2 regions of the Marmoricola sp. URHA0025 HA25 genome follow, and region 1 is predicted to be linked to the other one. Evidence: predicted binding sites of a transcription regulator. Region 1 holds the regulator's gene; the other holds the start of a gene.
What was found. The regulator LexA, encoded in region 1, represses DNA repair genes until DNA is damaged. The targets are predictions, from matches to a motif close to TCGAACANNTGTTCGA.
Positions count from the first base shown of each region.

Region 2: the regulator LexA is predicted to act here: its motif matches at 4,404-4,419, upstream of ACVW00_RS12965 (DUF222 domain-containing protein).

Region 1 is NZ_JBSSCD010000001.1:1,024,730-1,034,083, reverse strand. It holds gene ACVW00_RS04995 (hypothetical protein) at 1-221, shown strand, start outside; gene ACVW00_RS04990 (DUF2630 family protein) at 223-471, opposite strand; gene ACVW00_RS04985 (DUF3052 domain-containing protein) at 513-911, opposite strand; gene ACVW00_RS04980 (DUF6318 family protein) at 1,015-1,575, shown strand; gene ACVW00_RS04975 (hypothetical protein) at 1,980-2,381, shown strand; gene ACVW00_RS04970 (lysoplasmalogenase) at 2,470-3,159, shown strand; gene ACVW00_RS04965 (LysM peptidoglycan-binding domain-containing protein) at 3,396-3,761, opposite strand; gene ACVW00_RS04960 (GNAT family N-acetyltransferase) at 3,983-4,747, shown strand; gene lexA (transcriptional repressor LexA) at 4,953-5,696, shown strand; gene ACVW00_RS04950 (hypothetical protein) at 5,889-6,341, opposite strand; gene ACVW00_RS04945 (MFS transporter) at 6,485-7,744, shown strand; gene ACVW00_RS04940 (carbohydrate kinase family protein) at 7,765-8,679, shown strand; gene ACVW00_RS04935 (pseudouridine-5'-phosphate glycosidase) at 8,676-9,354, shown strand, end outside.
Region 2 is NZ_JBSSCD010000001.1:2,637,142-2,646,495, reverse strand. It holds gene ACVW00_RS12980 (polyribonucleotide nucleotidyltransferase) at 1-1,307, shown strand, start outside; gene ACVW00_RS12975 (M16 family metallopeptidase) at 1,304-2,602, shown strand; gene ACVW00_RS12970 (DUF2695 domain-containing protein) at 2,622-2,987, opposite strand; gene ACVW00_RS12965 (DUF222 domain-containing protein) at 3,001-4,275, opposite strand; gene ACVW00_RS12960 (VOC family protein) at 4,713-5,057, shown strand; gene dapB (4-hydroxy-tetrahydrodipicolinate reductase) at 5,424-6,176, shown strand; gene ACVW00_RS12950 (M4 family metallopeptidase) at 6,368-7,996, shown strand; gene ACVW00_RS12945 (N-acetyltransferase family protein) at 7,997-8,536, opposite strand; gene ACVW00_RS12940 (AGE family epimerase/isomerase) at 8,621-9,354, shown strand, end outside.

The DNA.
Region 1 (9,354 bases):
AGAAGATGTGGTACTTCGACGTGCGCGGCATCGATCGCCTCATGGACCTGACCTTCGACGACGAGGGCTGGACGGCGCTGCGGATCGTCCCGAAGTTCTCGCAGCGCTCCACCGCGCGGTTCGACGGCGACGACCTGATCGAGACGGTCGGTGAGTTCTCCGAGGACCTCGGTGACACCTGGCAGCGGGACTACACGATGAGCTCGCGCCGGGTGCGTTGAGCTACTGCAGGTAGCCCTCGACCTCGGTCGGCGGCCTGACCGCCGCCTGGTCGGGGTCGCCGCCGGAGGTGCGCAGGGCGTCGCGCTGGCGGAGCAGGTCCCAGCACTGGTCGAGCTGGACCTCGAGGTCACGCAGCCGGGCGACCTCCTCGTCGGCCGCGATCTCGCCGATCTCGCGCTGCTGGCGGAGGCGCTTCTCCTCGGAGACGAGGGCGGAGATCTTTTCGTGGATGCCGGGGTCGTTGGCCATGGCACGAGTATTCAACGTGCCTGGTTGCAGGGGCTAGTGGGTCAGGCGCGGTCCGCGAGCCGGCGTACGAACTTGAGGCCTGACCAGACCTCGTCGATCGCGCAGACCTTGACGTCGACGACGCCGGCGGCCAGGCCGATCTCGCGTACGGCGTTGTCGTCGAGGTCGGTCTGGATGCCCAGCGCCTTCGCCGCGGCCTTCTTCGGCCAGCAGACCCAGATCATCCCGGCCTGCTCGGTGTGGTCGATGAGGGTCTTCATCCGGGCTTCCAGGGACTTCGCGCTGGTCTGGAAGGTCAGCGTCACGGCGACCTGCTTCGGCAGCCGGGTGGTCGTCGGGGCGTCGAGCGCGAAGCCATCGGGCGGGTGGTCGAGGAAGACGACCTGGCCGTCCTTGACGCCGAGCTTCTTCTCCAGGGGCGTGCCTGAGTACCCGGCCATGACCGGACGTTATCCACCGGTTGTCGCTCAGGTGTAGCGCTTCGCGCGCTCCGGTAGGAAACTGACGCCGTCTTCCCTTGTCTCGGGTCGGAAGGGGACGTGCATGAGACGCGCGGTTCTGGGTGCCGTGGCGGTGCTGGTCGTGGTCGCTGTGCTGCTCGTGGTCACCGGCTGTGGAGCCGATCCGAAGGCGGATCCGTCGCCGGCGCCGTCGACGCCGGTGACGAGCCCGGTGAGCACGACGCCGTCGGCTCCGGTGTTGCCGGAGGAAGCGAAGGCGAACACGAAGGCCGGGGCGGTGGCGTTCGTGAAGTACTACGTCGAGTTGATCAATCACGCCCAGGCCACAGGTGATGTCGGGTCATTGCAAGCTGTCGAAGCCAAGGAATGCCGGTCGTGTGCGAACGCACGCGAAACCCTGAACACGATCTATGGCGCAGGCGGTCACATCGAAGGGGGCGCGCTCTCCGCGTCCATCACCAGTGCCGCCCGGCGTCCGGATCCGGGAGAGTGGACTGTATTTGCCGCGGTCTCCTTCGGGCCTCAGAAGGTCATCCGACCAGATGGATCAACGTCCCTTAAAGGCGGTCGGTCGGTCATGACACTGGTCGTGAGGTACCAGAACGCTGCGTGGCTCGTCGACCAATGGAGCCGCGGGTCATGATTGGCAGGAGAGCATTGGCCGCGAGCACCGCCATCGCGCTTGCGCCACTTCTTGGGATGGCGCCAGCCGCCGCCAAGTCGTGCAGCGGCGGGGCTGGGGCGACGGGGAATGTCTTCTTTGCATCGGGCGAATGCAGCACCGACGGCGACACGACGCCGGGTCACGTCCATGGGGTAGGGCAGTCCGAGTACTCCGCCTACCGGTGGCAGAGTGCGTGCGACATTGCCGCCGGGCCGGTCCACACGTGTAGCGACTGGTGCCCCTCCGGTCAGATTCCGTATCAGCTCCTCGGACTCAGGGACGGGATCTGGTACCCGCTCGATATGCGTTGCGCCAGCAACCCACCCGATTCAACAGCGACCGTCACTCCAGGCATCGTCGCGCGCGCGTTTCAACAGATCCCGTTGCCGAAACTCCGTGCGGTCACGCAACCCGCCGAGAAGACCCTGATCAACTTCGACACGATCTTCTACGTCGACGCCCAACCCCTCCACCGCACCCTGACGCTGCTCGGCCAGCAGGTCGACCTGCAGATCACGCCGAGCACCTTCCGTTGGGTGCACGGGGACGGCACGACGGCGGAGACGCACACGGCCGGGGCGCCGTACCCGGCCAAGGACGTGGTCCACCGCTACCAGCAGGCGCACGTCACGGTGAACCTGCACGTCGAGGTCGTCTGGACGGCGCGGTGGAGCCTGAACCGAGGCCCGTACCAGGACGTCGACGGCACCGTCACGACGGTCGGGCCGGACACCCCGCTGCGGATCGCCGAGGCGACACCGGCACTCTCGGGCTACGGCCACTGAGGACCGCTCCGGACGTCATACGGATCGAGGGCCCCGAGCCACCAAACGTATGACGTCCGGAGCCCGTAGGAGGCACTACATTCAGCGGGTGGCCCGACTCCGCACCTCGACCAAGCTCAAGCTCGCGTACGCCGGGTTGGCGGTCGCCGACACCTGGCTCGCCGGCTCGGCCAACCAGCTGGCGCACAAGGCGCGGGTGTTGACCAAGCCGCTGCTCATGCCCACCCTGATGGCTTCGTTGATCACCGACGAGAAGGCGGCGAACTCGCCGCTGCGGGCCAACACGCTCGTCGCGCAGGCCGCAGGGTGGGGCGGCGACCTGGCGTTGATGGCGCACGGCACCAAGCCGTTCGCCGTAGGGAGCGGGTCGTTCGCGGTCGGCCACGCCGCCTACATCAGCGGGTTCCTGCGCAACCGCAGTGGCTCCGCGCGGCCCGGGCCGAAGGGGGTCGCAGCACTGTGGGCGGTGACCACGCCCGGGATGGTGTTCGGCGCCTACCGGCAGGACAAGGTGCTTGCGCCCGCCATCGCCGGCTACTCCGCGATGCTCGCCGGGACGGTCGCCGCCGCGACGCAGCTCGACCCGGCGCTGCCGACGTCGGCGCGGCGGATGACGCTGCTCGGGGCCGGGCTGTTCATGTTGTCCGACTCGGTGCTCGGCACCCGGAAGTTCTTGTGGAAGGGCGCACCGGCACGGGTGGAGTCGGTGGTGATGGCGACGTACACGGCTGCGCAGTTCTTGCTGAGTGAGGGTGCGGCGCGAGCCGGAAGCGTCTGACCCAGCGTTTCTGCCCGCTCACCGCCCGCCGACGCAGCGTTTCTGCCCGCTCACCGCACGCCGACGCAGCGTTTCTGCCCGCTCACCGCACGCCGACGCAGCGTTTCTGCCCACTCGGCGTGCATCGGAAAAGAACGAGGGCGGGGCCTGGGCCCCGCCCTGTCCTTTCCCACACAGCCGACGACCCGGGTCGAGGGGATCATCGGACGCTCTGTCCTCGGCGGACCGAGGGCGACTCAGCTCTTCGGGATGGCGAGCTTCTGGCCGACCTGGAGGCTGGAGCCGGCCAGGGAGTTGAGCTGCTGGATCTGGTGGACCATCTCGCGGACCTTGCCGGGCTCGGCGACCTGGCCGGCGATGCCGTAGAGGGTGTCGCCCTCCTGGACCTCGACGACGCGGACCGGGTCGGGCGTGCCGGCGTCGTGGGTCGCCGTGGCCCAGCCGCCGAAGGCGACCATCACCACGAACGCGGCCGCCAGGAACGCCAGCACGAACACGACGCGACCGCGCTGCGTGAGCCGGACGGTGGTGCGCCGGGCAGCTCGCGGGCGCCGCGTCGGGCTCACGAAGTCGAAGGCGGGCGAGATGCTCAGCGTGCTCATGTCTCTCTCCTGGGGGAAGTCAGGTTGTCTCTGCTGTTTCTCAGTGCTGTTTCTACGGCCGAGCACCGACAGAACCGCTGCCGGGTCGCTCAGACGTTCGATCGAACACATGTACGACGATAGAACACGCGTTCGAGGAACGCAAGAACATATGTTCGAGCGCTCTCGGGCGGGTTTCGACAAGCGCAACCACCGGCCGATCGGGTGGGGTTGACTACCCCATGACCGATCCCCGCATCGCCCCGGTCGAGGACAACCTGCTCGCCTTCTTCACCGGCGCCGGCGACCACCCGATGTTCCGCCGCGATCCGGACACGGACGTCGACGCGATCCGCAGCGACGTGCCGTTCCCGATGTTCAACTGCGTCACCGGCGCGCACTTCGGGGCGGACGCCCGGCGGCGGACCGAGGAGGTGGCGGACTCGTTCATCGGAGCCGGGCTGCCGTGGCTGTGGTGGGTCACGCCGTCGCACACGTCGCCGGAGCTGGAAGCGGCGCTGACGGAGCGCGGGCTCGAGCACGAGGACGTCCCGGGCATGTACGCCGACCTGACCACCGCTCCCCCGGTCCCCGAGGTCGCCGGGTTGAGCATCGAGCAGACCACCGACGCACGCGCCTTCGTCGCGATGATGGTCACCGGCTTCGGCCTGCCCGAGTCGGTGCGCGAGCCGATGAGCGAGGTGATGAGCGTCTTCCAGGGAGCGGTCAACGTGATCGGCTCGCTCGACGGACGCCCGGTCGCGTGCGGCACGGCGTACCTCACCGGCACCACCGCGGGCCTCTACAACATCGCGACCCTGGAGGACGTCCGTGGCCGTGGCATCGGGTACGCCGTGACACAGCGGCTGCTGCAGCTGGCGCACGCCGCCGGGGCCGAGCACGCGGTCCTGCACTCCAGCGAGTCCGGCCGGCCGGTCTACGAGCGCGCCGGCTTCGTCGAGGTCTGCAACGTGCCGCAGTACGTCTGGATGCCCCCGGAAAACTGACCCGGCCCTGCCCTTACGGCCGGGCCCGTTCCGGGTCTAGGTTGAAGACAGGACCCCGTGATCGTTCGGCGCTGCGTGAGCGTACGCCGACCCACGCAGCGCCGATCCCGGGCTCGTCCGGAGCCCTTTCCGGGCCCGCGAACCGCCCGACACGCCGTTCGAACATGTGTTTGAACTCCGCCGTCGATGGGTCTACCGTCGGCCCATGGCCTCCGATCGCATCCGCCCCTCCGCAGCCAAGCGCTCCAACGTCAGCGAGCTGCCCGACGCGCCGCCCGACGCGACCGGGCTCACCCCGCGCCAGCAGCGCATCCTCAACGTGCTCCGCGAGTCGATCGAGCAGCGCGGCTACCCGCCCAGCATCCGCGAGATCGGCGACCTGGTCGGGCTGGCCAGCTCCTCCAGCGTGGCCCACCAGCTGCGGGTGCTCGAGGCGAAGGGCTTCATCAAGCGCGACCCCAACCGGCCGCGCGCGCTCGAGGTGTTCATCCCCGAGCTGATGGCGGCGCGGCGCGCGATCGCCAGCGCCGACGAGCACGGCTTCGACCCGACCGGCATCGGCGACGCCGTGCCGGAGGCCACCCAGGTGCCGCTGGTCGGCCGGATCGCGGCCGGTGGCCCGATCCTCGCGGAGGAGCGCGTCGAGGAGATCTTCCCGCTGCCCAAGACGCTGGTCGGCGAGGGCACGCTGTTCATGCTCGAGGTCGCCGGCGACTCGATGATCGACGCGGCGATCTGCAACGGCGACTACGTGGTCATCCGCCAGGAGCAGACTGCGGACAACGGCGAGATCGTCGCGGCGCTGATCGAGGGTGAGGCCACGGTCAAGACGCTGCAGCGCAAGGACGGCCACGTGTGGCTGCTCCCCCACAACGACGCCTACGAGCCGATCAACGGTGACAACGCCACCATCCTGGGTGTGGTCACCGCCGTGCTGCGCAAGGTCTGAGCCGCGGCCCTGCGAGGGACGAGCAGGGTCGCGACGCGAAGAGGTTGATCTCGACTGAGCTCGATCCGGTGGAGGGAGCCTGCGGGTGAGCGTGCGAACCCGCAAACGGCGGCTCGAAACCTGAGTTTCGACAGGCTCGACCACCGGCTTCACGAGTGCCCGGCGATGCGACATCGCCGGGCACTCGTGCGCTCAGGCCGCCGCAGCCTGCGCGGCCGGGCCGTCGCCGTCGTGGTCGCCACCGCCGGCCGGCGCCGACTCGGTGCCGGTGACCGCGAACGACTTGTCCACCTCGACGGTGACCGGCTTGCCGGCCACGAGGAGGTGCGCCTCGTAGACACCGTCGGAGTCGGTCTCGACCCGCTGGAAGGTGGCGTCGGGGTACTTCGCCTTCACGGCCGCCGTCACCTTGTCCTTGGTGTCCCCGGTGAGCAGCTTCTCGTCGCTCCTCATCGGTTTGGTCGGGTCAGTGTTGCCGTTCGGCGCGCCGGTGCCGGCCGGGGCGCCGCCGTACGACGACGTACCCGTCGCCGCCGACCCGGTGTCGTCCGCGGCATTGGCGGACATCCCGGTCATCAGGACGCCGCCGGCGACCAGGCCGGCGATGCCGGTCGACGCGAGCAGGGCGATTGACTTCTTCTGCATGTTCCCTCCTGGTGGGTTGTCGCCGGCAAGCGTCGCCACGGTTGCTGTCCGCACGATCAACCCGTGCTGGCAAGGTGCTGTGCGTCCGGAAGCGGGCCGAAAACCAGAGGCGGCCGAGCGACGCGCGGACGTAGGTTCGAGCCGTGACCTCGCAGACCGTGACGCCCGCCCGGCTCACGCGTCGAGGGATCCCGACCGACTCCACGCTGCGCGTCCTGGCGCTCGGCACGCTGGTCAACCGCGCGTCCGGCGGAGCGGTGTTCACCACCTTCGCGCTGTACTTCACCCGCCACGTCCACCTCGAGCCCGCTCAGGTCGGCATCGCCCTGTCGATCGCGGCTGTGGCAGGCGCCCTCGCGCAGGTGCCCGGCGGTCAGTGGGCCGACGCCCGCGGACCCCGCGAAGTGATGCGCGACCTCACCGTCCTCACCGGGATCGCCACCGCCGGGCTGGCGATCGCCCGCAGCTTCTGGGCCCTGGTCGTGGCGATCTCGCTCGTCGCGGCGGCGCAGATGGCGGCCAACGCCGTGCGCAACGGCTACATCGCGCGGATCGCGGTCGGCGGTCAGGGCGTCCCGTTCAAGGCCTACCTGCGCGCGGTCACCAACGTCGCGATGACCTTCGGTGCGCTCCTCGGCGGGATCGCGCTCTGGATCGACGAGCCGTGGGCCTACGTCGGGGTGTTCCTCCTCGACGCCGCCACCTCGCTGCTCACCGGCCTGCTGTTCAACCGGCTCCCGCACCTGTCCGGAGCGCCGGCCCGCGCGGACGGCGAGCCGCGGCTCGGCGTCGTACGCGACCTCCCGTACGTCGCCGCGACCCTCCTCACCGCCGTGCTGTTCATGCACTTCGTGGTGCTCGAGATCGGCATCCCGCTGTGGATCAGCGAGCACACGACGGCGCCGACCTCGATGGTCGCGATCATGCTCGGCCTCAACACGATTGCGGTCGCGCTCTTCCAGGTCCGGCTGAGCCGCGGCGCCGAGGACGTCACCTCCGGCGCGTCGGCGGTGCTGCGCGGCAGCGCGTGGATCGCGGCGTCGTTCGTGCTGATCGCGTTCACCGACGGCATCGCGCGCGGTGCCGCGATCGTGGTGCTGCTGCTGTCGGCGTCCGTGCACGTGGTCGGCGAGATGGTCTCCAGCAGCGGGCAGTGGGGCGTGTCGATGGGGCTCGCGCCGGTCGAGCGGCAGGGGCAGTACCAGGGCTTCGCCGCCCTCGGCTTCAGCCTGTCCCGGGTCGCGGCGCCGACCCTGATCACCACGCTCTGCATCCAGTGGGGGCGGCCGGGCTGGTTCGTGCTCGCCGGCCTGGTCCTGGCCTCGGGCCTCTTGATGAAGCCGGTCAGCGCCTGGGGGCTGGCGACCCGGGAGAAGTACGGCGCCGCCACCGCCACCGGATAGCCCGGCACTAGGCTCCGGGAGTGAGCACCCCCGGAGACGTCGTCGTGGTCGGCGGCATGAACATGGACACCTTGGCCAGGATCACCGGGGACACGGTGCCGGGGAGCAGCAACCCCGGCGCGACGGCGATCGCCCACGGCGGCGTCGGACGCAACGTGGCCGAGAACCTCGCCCGCCTGGGCAGCCCGGTCCGGCTGATCGGCGTGGTCGGCCAGGACGACCCCGGCACCGCGCTGCTCGAGCAGCTCGGCCTCCTCGACGTCAACCTCCGCGGCGTACGCCGGTCGGCCGACTGTGCGACCGGGACCTACACCGCCGTGCTCGACCACGACGGTGGCCTCGTCATCGGTGTGGCCGACATGGCCGCGACCGACAGCCTCGGCCCCGAGGACGTGAGTCGCGAGTCGCTACGTGGTGCCGGCTGGCTGGTGCTCGACGGCAACCTCCGCACCGACACGATCGCCCACTGCCTCGCTCTGGCCGAGGAGCAGGCCGTGCCGGTCGTGCTCGACCCGGTCGGCGTGACCAAGGCGGCCCGGCTCGGCCCGCTCCCGGGGCTGCACACGTTCACGCCGAACCGCGACGAGTTGATCGCCTGGGCCGGCACCGACGACGTCGACGCCGCCCGCGCGCACGCGCACTCCCAGGGCATCGACGTGGTCTGGCTTCGCGAGGGCGCGGAGGGCAGCACCCTGCACACCGGCGACGGGGCGACGACCCGGCTGCGGCTGCCACCAGCAGAGGTGGTGGACGTGACCGGGGCCGGAGACGCGATGCTCGCGGCGTACGTCCACCGGCTTCGCGCCGGGGACCCGGTCGCCCAGGCCGGCTGGTTCGCGACCGCGGCCGCCTGGCTCACCGTGCAGTCCACGACGACCGTGCGACGCGACCTGACCGAGGACCTCGTACACGGCACCCTGGAGGACCTGCGGTGATCGACCTGCAGCTGACCGACGAGGTCCGCGCGGCGCTGGCCGACCGCCGGCCGGTCGTCGCACTGGAGAGCACGATCATCAGCCACGGGATGCCCTACCCCGACAACGTCGCGATGGCCCGCGAGGTCGAGGCGATCATCCGCGCCGACGGAGCGACCCCGGCGACGATCGCGGTGCTCGACGGCGTACCCCGGATCGGGCTGGACGACGCCGCGCTCGAGCTGCTCGGCCGCGGGCAGCAGGAGATCCGCAAGGTCAGCATCCGCGACCTGCCCTACGTCGTCGCCCGCCGCGAGCACGGCGCGACCACGGTCGCCGCGACGATGCGGCTCGCCTCCCTGGCCGGCATCCGGGTCTTCACCACCGGCGGCCTCGGCGGTGTGCACCGCGGCGCTGCGACGACCATGGACGTCAGCGCCGACCTGACCGAGCTCTCCCTCACGAACGTCACGGTGATCTCCGCGGGAGTGAAGTCGATCCTCGACATCGGCCTGACCCTGGAGGTGCTCGAGACCCTCGGCGTGCCGGTGCTGGGCTACCGGACCGACGACTTCCCGGCGTTCTACACCCGCACCAGCGGGTACGCCGTGCCGCTGCGCGTCGACTCGGCCGATGAGATCGCCGGGATCATGCGCGCGAAGGACGAGCTGTCCGTCGCCGGCGGGATCAGCGTGG
Region 2 (9,354 bases), 1.6 Mb from region 1:
AGGAGATCGGCGCCGCGTTCCGCTCGCTGAACAAGTCGCTGGTCCGCCAGCGGGTGCTCCGCGACAAGGTCCGTATCGACGGCCGTGGGCTCACCGACATCCGGACGCTGTCCGCCGAGGTCGCGGTGCTGCCGCGGGTGCACGGCTCGGCGCTGTTCGAGCGTGGCGAGACCCAGATCCTGGGCGTCACCACCCTCGACATGCTGACCATGGAGCAGAAGCTCGACACCCTCTCCCCGGAGACGTCGCGCCGCTACATGCACAAGTACGTCTTCCCGCCGTTCTCCACCGGTGAGACCGGACGCGTCGGCTCGCCGAAGCGTCGCGAGGTCGGCCACGGTGCGCTCGCGCGCCGCGCGCTGCTGCCGGTGCTGCCCACGCGCGAGGAGTTCCCGTACGCCATCCGCCAGCTCTCCGAGGCGATGGGCTCCAACGGCTCCACCTCGATGGGCTCGGTCTGCGCGTCGACCCTGTCGCTGCTCCAGGCCGGTGTGCCGCTTCGTGCGCCTGTCGCGGGCATCGCGATGGGTCTGATCACCGACGAGGTCGACGGCGAGATGCGCTACGTCGCGCTCACCGACATCCTCGGTGCCGAGGACGCGTTCGGCGACATGGACTTCAAGGTCGCCGGCACCCGGGAGTTCGTCACGGCGCTGCAGCTGGACACCAAGCTCGACGGCATCCCCGCCGACGTGCTGGCCGGTGCCCTGACCCAGGCCCGCGACGCCCGACTGGCGATCCTCGACGTGATGGCCGAGGCGATCGACACTCCCGAGGAGATGTCGCTGTATGCGCCGCGGATCATCACGGTGAAGATCCCGATCGACAAGATCGGCGAGGTCATCGGCCCCAAGGGCAAGGTGATCAACCAGATCCAGGACGACACCGGCGCCAAGCTCTCCATCGAGGACGACGGCACGATCTACATCGGTGCGACCAACGGAGAGGCCGCCGAAGCCGCTCGGCAGGCGGTCAACCAGATCGCCAACCCGACGATGCCCGAGGTCGGCGAGCGCTACCTCGGCACGGTGGTCAAGACGACGAACTTCGGTGCGTTCGTCTCGCTGATGCCCGGCAAGGACGGCCTGCTGCACATCAGCAAGCTGCGTGCCCTCGCCGGCGGCAAGCGGGTCGACAACGTCGAGGACGTCGTCTCCGTGGGCCAGAAGATCCAGGTCGCGATCGGCGAGATCGACGACCGCGGCAAGCTGTCGCTGGTGCCGGTCGTGGACGACGAGGGCGCGGGCGACGCGGCTCCGGAGTCCGACGAGTCGGCTCACGAGTCGGCCCCAGAGTCGGCTGAGTGACCCTCGCCGCTGAGCAGAAGCCCGGCACGACCCGCACCCTCATCGAAGGCGTCCGACGGACCGTCCTTCGGGGAGGACTGCGGGTCGTGTCCGAGCACGTCCCCGGTGTCCGCTCCGCGGCCATCGGGGTCTTCGTCGGTGTCGGGTCGCGTGACGAGTCGCCGGCGCTGAACGGTGCGTCGCACTTCCTCGAGCACCTGCTGTTCAAGGGCACCGACAGCCGCTCGGCGATGGACATCTCGTCCGCGCTCGACGCGGTCGGCGGGGAGTTCAACGCCTACACGGCGCGCGAGTACACCTGCTACCACGCCCGCGTGCTCGACGAGGACCTCCCGATGGCCGTCGACGTGCTCGGCGAGATGATGACCGCTTCGCGGATCGACTCGGCCGACGTCGAGGCGGAGCGCGAGGTGATTCTCGACGAGATCGCGATGCACGACGACGATCCCGACGATGTGGTCCACAACCTCTTCGCCGCGAAGGCCTGGGACGGCACCCCGCTGGCCCGGCCGATCGCCGGCAGCGCCGGGTCGATCCAGGCGCTCACTCGCGCGCAGGTCAACCGCTACTACCGCTCCCGGTACGTCGCCCCGGCGATGACCGTGGCGGTCGCTGGCAACGTCGTCCACCGTGACGTCGTACGCCTGGTGCAGAAGGCGTTCTCCCGTCGTGGCTTCCTCGACGACGACGCCGCGCGGGCGCTGCCGCCACGGCTCGCCGCGCGCCCCCGCGCGACGAAGTCCGGCGACGTGCGCACCAGCCGTGCGTTCGAGCAGGTCAACCAGGTGCTCGGCATGCGAGGGATGACCCGCTCCGACGACCGGCGCTACGCGCTCGGCGTGCTGAACGCGGCGTTCGGCGGCGGATCCTCGTCGCGGCTCTTCCAGGAGGTGCGGGAGCGCCGCGGCCTGGCGTACTCGGTCTACTCCTTCGCGACCAGCTACTCCGACGCGGGCATGGTCGGCGTCTCGGTCGGCTCGCTGCCCGGCAAGTCCGACGAGGTGCTCGAGGTGGTGCGGGCGGAGCTCGGACGCATCGTCGACTCGGGCCTGACCCAGGACGAGCTGGATCGCGGCCGCGGGCAGATGCGTGGTGGTCTGGTGCTGAGCCTGGAGGACACCGGCTCGCGGATGACCCGACTGGGCGAGGTCGAACTGTTCCAGGACCGGCTTCTCTCCCTGGACGAGGTGCTGGTCCGGCTCGACGCAGTCACGCTGGACGACGTCAACAGCCTCGCCGCCGACCTGTTCAGCCGCCCCGAGACGCTGGCAGTCGTGGGACCGGCCAGCCGCTAGGCCGCAACCTTGCCGATGCTCACCAGCCGTGGCGCATCCACAGTCCGCACGCCTGGGTGGATCCGCGCTGGGCTCCTCGGCATGGCGGCGGCGGTGGCGCCGGGTCCTCTTCCCGCGACAGGTCGGCGCGCTGCAGGCCGTTGAGGAAGATCTCGCAGTCGCAGAATCCGCCCATCGAGCCCAGCCTGCGTTCGAGCCCGGATGCCCGAGGCGCACGAACGTCTCGGTAGTGGCGAGCGAATCGCAGCGTGCAGTCGCAGCCGAACTCCTCCAGCATCCGCGCCACGAAGCATGCCAGGCACTCGCGGGGCCGCGGGGCAGTGGCGCGGTCGGCGAGGGCACGGACGATCGCCTCGGCCTCCTGGTCGATCCCGAGATCGGGCATGGTTCCTCCTCTACTACGTACGGCGTCGGTACCGCACGTCTCCGTCGGGCAGGTGGTCGGTGACGTAGGCGCCGTCGTGGGCGCGATGGTGATGAAAGCTGCACAGGCAGATGCCGTTCGCGAGGTCGGTCGCGCCCCCACCGGCCCACGGATCCTTGTGGTGCGCCTCGGTCCAGGCTGCCGGGACGTCGCATCCTTCGGCTCGACAGCGTCGGTCGCGGATCCGCAGCGCCTTGCGCTGCCCCCGGCTGAACAGCCGGCTGGTCCGGCCGAGGTCGAGCACCTCGCTCTCGGAGCCCAGCACGGCCGGGACCAGGGCGGCGCCGCAGGCGAGCCGGCGGGCTTCGGACGCGCTGAGCCGATCGACGTCGTGGCCGACGATCGTCCCGGCGGCAAGCCCGGCCCGGAGGTCGTCGAGGCCGATGGTGACGATCATGGTGGTGGCGTCACCACCATGGGCCGGCAGGCGCGCCGGGTCGAGGAGCTCGAGCAGCGTCACGAACGCCTGGCCGCGCTGCACCCGCGCGGGCCCGCGGGACTCCGAGGAGGATGCGGGGGGTTCGCTGCCGGCTGCGGTCTGGTGACGAGGACTCGTGAACGCGTCGAGATAGGTGGCCAGCCGATTGGCGGCCGCGTCCGGCATCGTCGCGGTCACGCGCGTGAGGCCGTCGCCCAGACGGGCGAAGGTGAGGCTCGTGGACTCGTGGGCCCGACGCTCCTCGTCGTGGAGCTTGCGTGCCTCGTGCGCGTCGGCGGTCTCGGGGTCGATCGCCTCGAGGAGCTTGCGGCCCAGGATCCGCAGATCCTTCGGCGGCCAGTCCGCGGCCAATGTCACGAGCTGTGCCTCGACGGCGTCGACCAGCGTCGGGTCGAGGTCGTCGGGCAGGTCGGTGAGGACCTCGACGCAGGCCCGAGCCTGCGGCAGGTTGAGCGCGCCGCCGACGAGGCCGGCCTCGAGGCGTCCCCAGCGGTCGGCAAGGGCCGTCGCGAGCTGGCCGTCCCGGCGTACCGGCCCGCGATCGAGGTGCGTTTCGTGGGCCAGCCACGACGCGGCATCACGGGCACCGTGCGCGGCCGCGACGTCGTCGGCGCAGCCCAGCACGCGAAGTCTCAGGCCGGCGACCTCCGACTCGAGGCGCGCCAGCTCCCGCAGCGCGTGTGCCTTCTCCTCGGTCCTCATCAGGTCCGGGTGCGACGCGGCGGTGGCGTCGACCGCGAGGGCGATCTGGTCCACACCCCGCAAGAACGGGTGCACGAACGCGCCCGGAACCATCGGGTCGGCCGACATCGCGGCACCTCCTCGCACACGTTGACCTGGATCGGTCGCACCTGTGACGGGCAGCGTGCCTGTGCGGAGGCGGCGAGGGACTCGCCCGCCGAGGCCTGAGCCGTCTGTATCACCTCGACGTACGGCAATCGTACACCAGTTCGGTTGTGAAGGCAACCGGTGTGCCATATGTGTTCGTGCGTTCGCCTGGATCCTTGCGTCACCGGACCCCCGCGAGCGCGCAGCAACGAACCCCAGCCAGTGCTAGTGCGGTGCCGCATTTCCCTGGCTTACGAGGTGCGTCACATCGTCGCGTGCACGCGCACTCTCGTGCTGATGTGCGGACGAGCCGACGACCTTGACTGAGGTGAGGGCTCTGGGATTCCATCGGTCTCTAGTCGCGAGGAGACGGAGCGGACATGAGCTTGCGGGACGCAAGGGTCGAACCAGCAGTGCCGGTGTCTGACATGACCCAGGCAAGAGAGTTCTACGAGACCAAGCTCGGGCTCTCAGACGGCCGGCCGATCTTCGACGGCGGGATCACCTACCAATGCGGAGAGGGACGTGAGATCCACTATCCCTCGCCCGCCAGCGCCGGTAAGTCAGGCAGCACGGTCGCAGCCTGGGAGGTCGCTGACGTGGAGAGGACAGTGGACGAGCTGACCGCCAACGGCGTCACCTTCGAGCACTACGACACAGACCGGCTCAAGACGAACGAGAAGGGGATCGCCGAGTTGGGCGACGAACGGGTGGCATGGTTCAAGGACCCGGACGGGAACACTCACGGCATCGTCCAGCTCTGACGCCCAGGGGAGACCCCAGCCCTCACACGCGGCGGTGCGGTCGCTTGATCTCATCACCTAACCGCGCCTCCCTACGAGAATGCCCGCCGAAGCCGAAGCCGAAGCCGGCGCTTGGCCCGCAACGCACTCTCATTTGCCGCGATCCGCCTGTGCCCGGATGCGGACGATGGGCGCACCGTCCTCCAAACCCTCACCGAGCCCGAGGCCGCCCGCCTGCGTCGGCGCCCTTCACACGTCTAACGCTCGGAGACGAGGCGCGCCGGTGGTGCGGCTGGCCTTCCACGCATTCATGAGGACTGCTCGGCGCAGTCTTCGGGCCGATCGGCTGCGCATAGTGGTCCCGACCCACGCACTACGCTGACCCGCGTGAACGCTCTCAAGGTCGGTGTGCTCGGCGCCCGTGGCAAGGTCGGTCGCGTCGTCTGCGAGGCGGTCGCCGCCTCGGACGAGTTCGAGCTGGTCGCCGAGATCGACGAGGGCGACGACCTCGAGACGCTGGTCGCGACGGCGGCCGACGCGGTCGTCGACTTCACCCATCCGGACGCGGTGATGGGCAACCTGCAGTTCTGCATCGAGCACGGCATCGATGCGGTGGTCGGCACCACCGGGTTCGACGAGGCCCGTCTCGAGCAGGTGCGCGGCTGGCTCCACGGTCAGCCCGAGAACGGCGTGCTGATCGCCCCGAACTTCTCCATCGGCGCGATCCTGATGATGCGCTTCGCGACAGAGGCTGCGCGCTTCTTCGAGTCCGTCGAGATCATCGAGCTGCACCACCCGGACAAGGCAGATGCGCCGTCCGGCACGGCTCGTCGCACGGCGCAGCTCGTGGCGGCTGCGCGCCGCGACGCCGGGATGGGCGACCCCCCGGACGCGACCAGCAGCGGCCTCGACGGTGCGCGCGGGGCAGAGGTGGAGGGCATCCACGTCCATGGCTTGCGCGTGCGGGGCCTGGTCGCCCACCAGGAGGTCGTCCTGGGAGGACTGGGGGAGACGCTCACCATCCGCCACGACTCGATGGACCGGACCTCCTTCACGCCCGGCGTGCTCCTGGGCCTGCGCCGGATCGGTGGGGCTCCGGGCCTGACCGTCGGGCTGGAGTCCTTCCTGGATCTCGACTGAGCTCGATCACCGGGCGCTGAGCTCGATCACCGGGCGCTGAGCACGATCACTGGGACCTGAGTCGACCACCGGGTCGTGAGCGTGCTGCACTTTCGTGCGGCGCAGCGATCGGGTCTTCCCAACAGCGCGCTCAAGGGACAAGGTGACCTCAGAGGATCCCCTCCCAGTCCTCCATCTCGGAAGGAACCCGCATGCGCACCCGTGCACCCATCCCGTTCAAGACCGGCCTCGCCGCGGCGGCCGCTGCCGCCGCTCTTGCCGGAGTCACCGCCCTCACCCCCTCGGCATCGGCGAGCAGCGCAGTCCCCGGCGACAGGAACTCCGTCGTCGCCGCGGCGATCGCGTCGGCGAAGTCCCACCTCGCAGCCACCGCCTTCGGCGCCGACCAGGCGTTCACGGCGGTCGGCACCGTCCTGGACGCCAACGGCGCCTCCCACGTCCGGCTGCACCGCACCTACCACGGCCTCGAGGTGGTCGGCGGTGACCTGGTCGTCCACCAGACGAAGGCAGAGGCGTGGAAGGGGGCGAGCGAGACCCTCGACAACCCGCTGAGCCTGAGCACGTCGCCGTCGGTCAGCGCCGCAGCGGCCAAGGCAGCGGCCGTCGCCCTGAGCGCCGTCACCCGGACGATCAGGGGTGACCACGCCGAGACCGCGACGCTCGTCGTCGACGCCACCGGCGCCACGCCTCGGCTGACCTGGCGTGTCATCAGCGGCGGAGTCCAGGCGGACGGTACGCCGAGCCGGCTGGCGTCGTACGTCGACGCCCGCACCGGCGCGGTCCTCCGCACCGAGCAGCAGATCGAGACCGCCGACGGCTCCGGGCAGTCGCTCTACGGAGGCCTCGTGCCGCTGCAGCTGACGCTGTCCGGGTCGACGTACCAGCTCAAGGACCCGACCCGCGGCAACACCTACACCACCGACATGGGCAACGCCTCGGACGGGACGCTGTGCCAGCTGCTCGGCTGGGGCTGCCAGACCGGGACGCTGTTCACCAGCCCGGACAACAGCTTCGGCAACGGCGCGACCACCTCGCGGGAGTCTGCTGCCGTGGACGCGCAGTACGGCACGAACATGACGTGGGACTTCTACAAGAACACCTTCGGCCGCAACGGCATCTTCGGCAACGGCACCGGCTCGTACAACCGGGTCCACTACGGCTCGAACTACGTCAACGCCTTCTGGGACGGCACCAAGATGACCTACGGCGACGGTGACGGCACCAGCTACGGGCCGCTGACCTCGCTCGACGTGGCCGGCCACGAGATGTCGCACGGCGTCACCGAGCACACCGCTGGGCTGACCTACAGCGGTGAGTCCGGCGGCCTCAACGAGGCGACCTCAGACATCTTCGGCACGATGGTGGAGTTCTACGCCAACAACTCCCACGACCCGGGTGACTACCTGATCGGGGAGCAGTTCGACCTCAAGAAGCACCTCGGCTTCCGCAGGATGGACAACCCGGCCGCGGACGGCAGCTCGGCGAACTGCTGGACGAGCAGCACCGGGAACCTCGACGTGCACTACTCCTCGGGGGTGGGCAACCACTTCTTCTACCTCCTGTCCGAGGGCTCCGGCGCCAAGAGCATCAACGGCGTCTCGTACAACAGCCCGACCTGCAACGGCTCGACCGTGACGGGGATCGGCCATGACGCAGCCGCCGCGATCTGGTACCGCGCGCTCACCGTCTACATGACGTCGAGCACGAACTACTCCGGTGCCCGCACCGCCACGCTCAACGCGGCCCGTGACCTCTACGGCGCGGGCAGCACGCAGTACAACGCGGTCGCCGCGGCGTGGAGCGCGGTGAGCGTGGCCTGATCAGGCCAGGGCGGTGTGCAGCCGCACCTGCTTGACCTGGACGGAGCCGTCGCCGGTCAGGTCCAGGGTGCGGTGCGCACCGTCCGGGGCCCAGCCGGCGGCGGTCAGGAACCCTCGGGTCTCGTCGTCCTCGGACGGCAGCCAGGTCACCGCCCGGGTGAACCGGTCGGCCTTGAGGGTGTCCACCGTCGCCTGCATGAGCCGGGACCCGTGGCCGGCGCGCCGCTTGTGCGGGTCCACGGTGAGGTCGGTGACCTCCCCGTCCGCGACCGGGTCGCAGTCGGGGTCGGCCGCGGGCCCGGTCACCGCGAACCCGGTCACCAGGTTGCGCTCGAGCGCGACCAGCACGCGGAAGCGGGCATCCGGTGGCCGGTTCAGGGACTCGCGCCATCCGGCAGCGACCTCCTCGACCGCCATCGACTCGAGCAGGTCGGCCGGGAGCAGCGCGGCGTACGACGTCCGCCAGGCGCGCACCTGCACGGCGGCGATCGCAGGTGCGTCGTCGGCCCAGGCGACCCGGCAGGAGACATCGGCGTTCACCGGCCCATCCAAGCAGGGCGGCTCGCCGGACCGGAGAGCGCCCGGGTGTTCCCCTCTGCGGCAACGACCGAGATCATGGAGGCGATGACGCAACCACGGCTCGGCAGCAGCGGGCACGCGCGCTGGCTCGAGGCCGAAGGAGACCGGCTGCTGCGCTTCGGCAGCGCCGCCCGCCATCCCGACGGCGGGTTCGCCTGGCTGGACGACGCCGGCCGGCCCGAGCTCGACCGGCCCGTCGAGCTGTGGATCACCTGCCGGATGACGCACGTCTACGCACTCGCCCACCTGATGGGGAAGCCGGGCGCCGGCGCGCTTGCCGACCACGGTGTGGCCGCGCTGGCGGGCCGGATGCACGACGACGAGCACGGCGGCTGGTACGCCAAGGTGGATGCCGGCGGACCGGCGACCACCGAGAAGACCGCCTACGAGCACGCGTTCGTGGTGCTCGCCGGAGCGAGCGCCACGGCGGCGGGGCGTCCCGGTGGGCGGCACCTGCTGGAGCAGGCGCTCGAGATCCTGCTCACCCGGTTCTGGGACGAGCAGCACGGCATGGTGGTCGAGCAGTGGGACGAGGCGTTCGCGGTCCTGGACGGCTACCGCGGCGTGAACGCCAACATGCACACGGTGGAGGCGCTCCTCTCGGCGGCCGACGTCCTGGCCGACGACGAGCTGCGGGCGAAGGCGCTGCGCATCCTGACCCGCGTCGTCCACGGCCTCGCGCGCGGGAACCACTGGCGGATCCCGGAGCACTTCGACGAGACCTGGACGCCGCGACCGGACTACAACCGCGACGAACCGGCGCACCCCTTCCGGCCGTA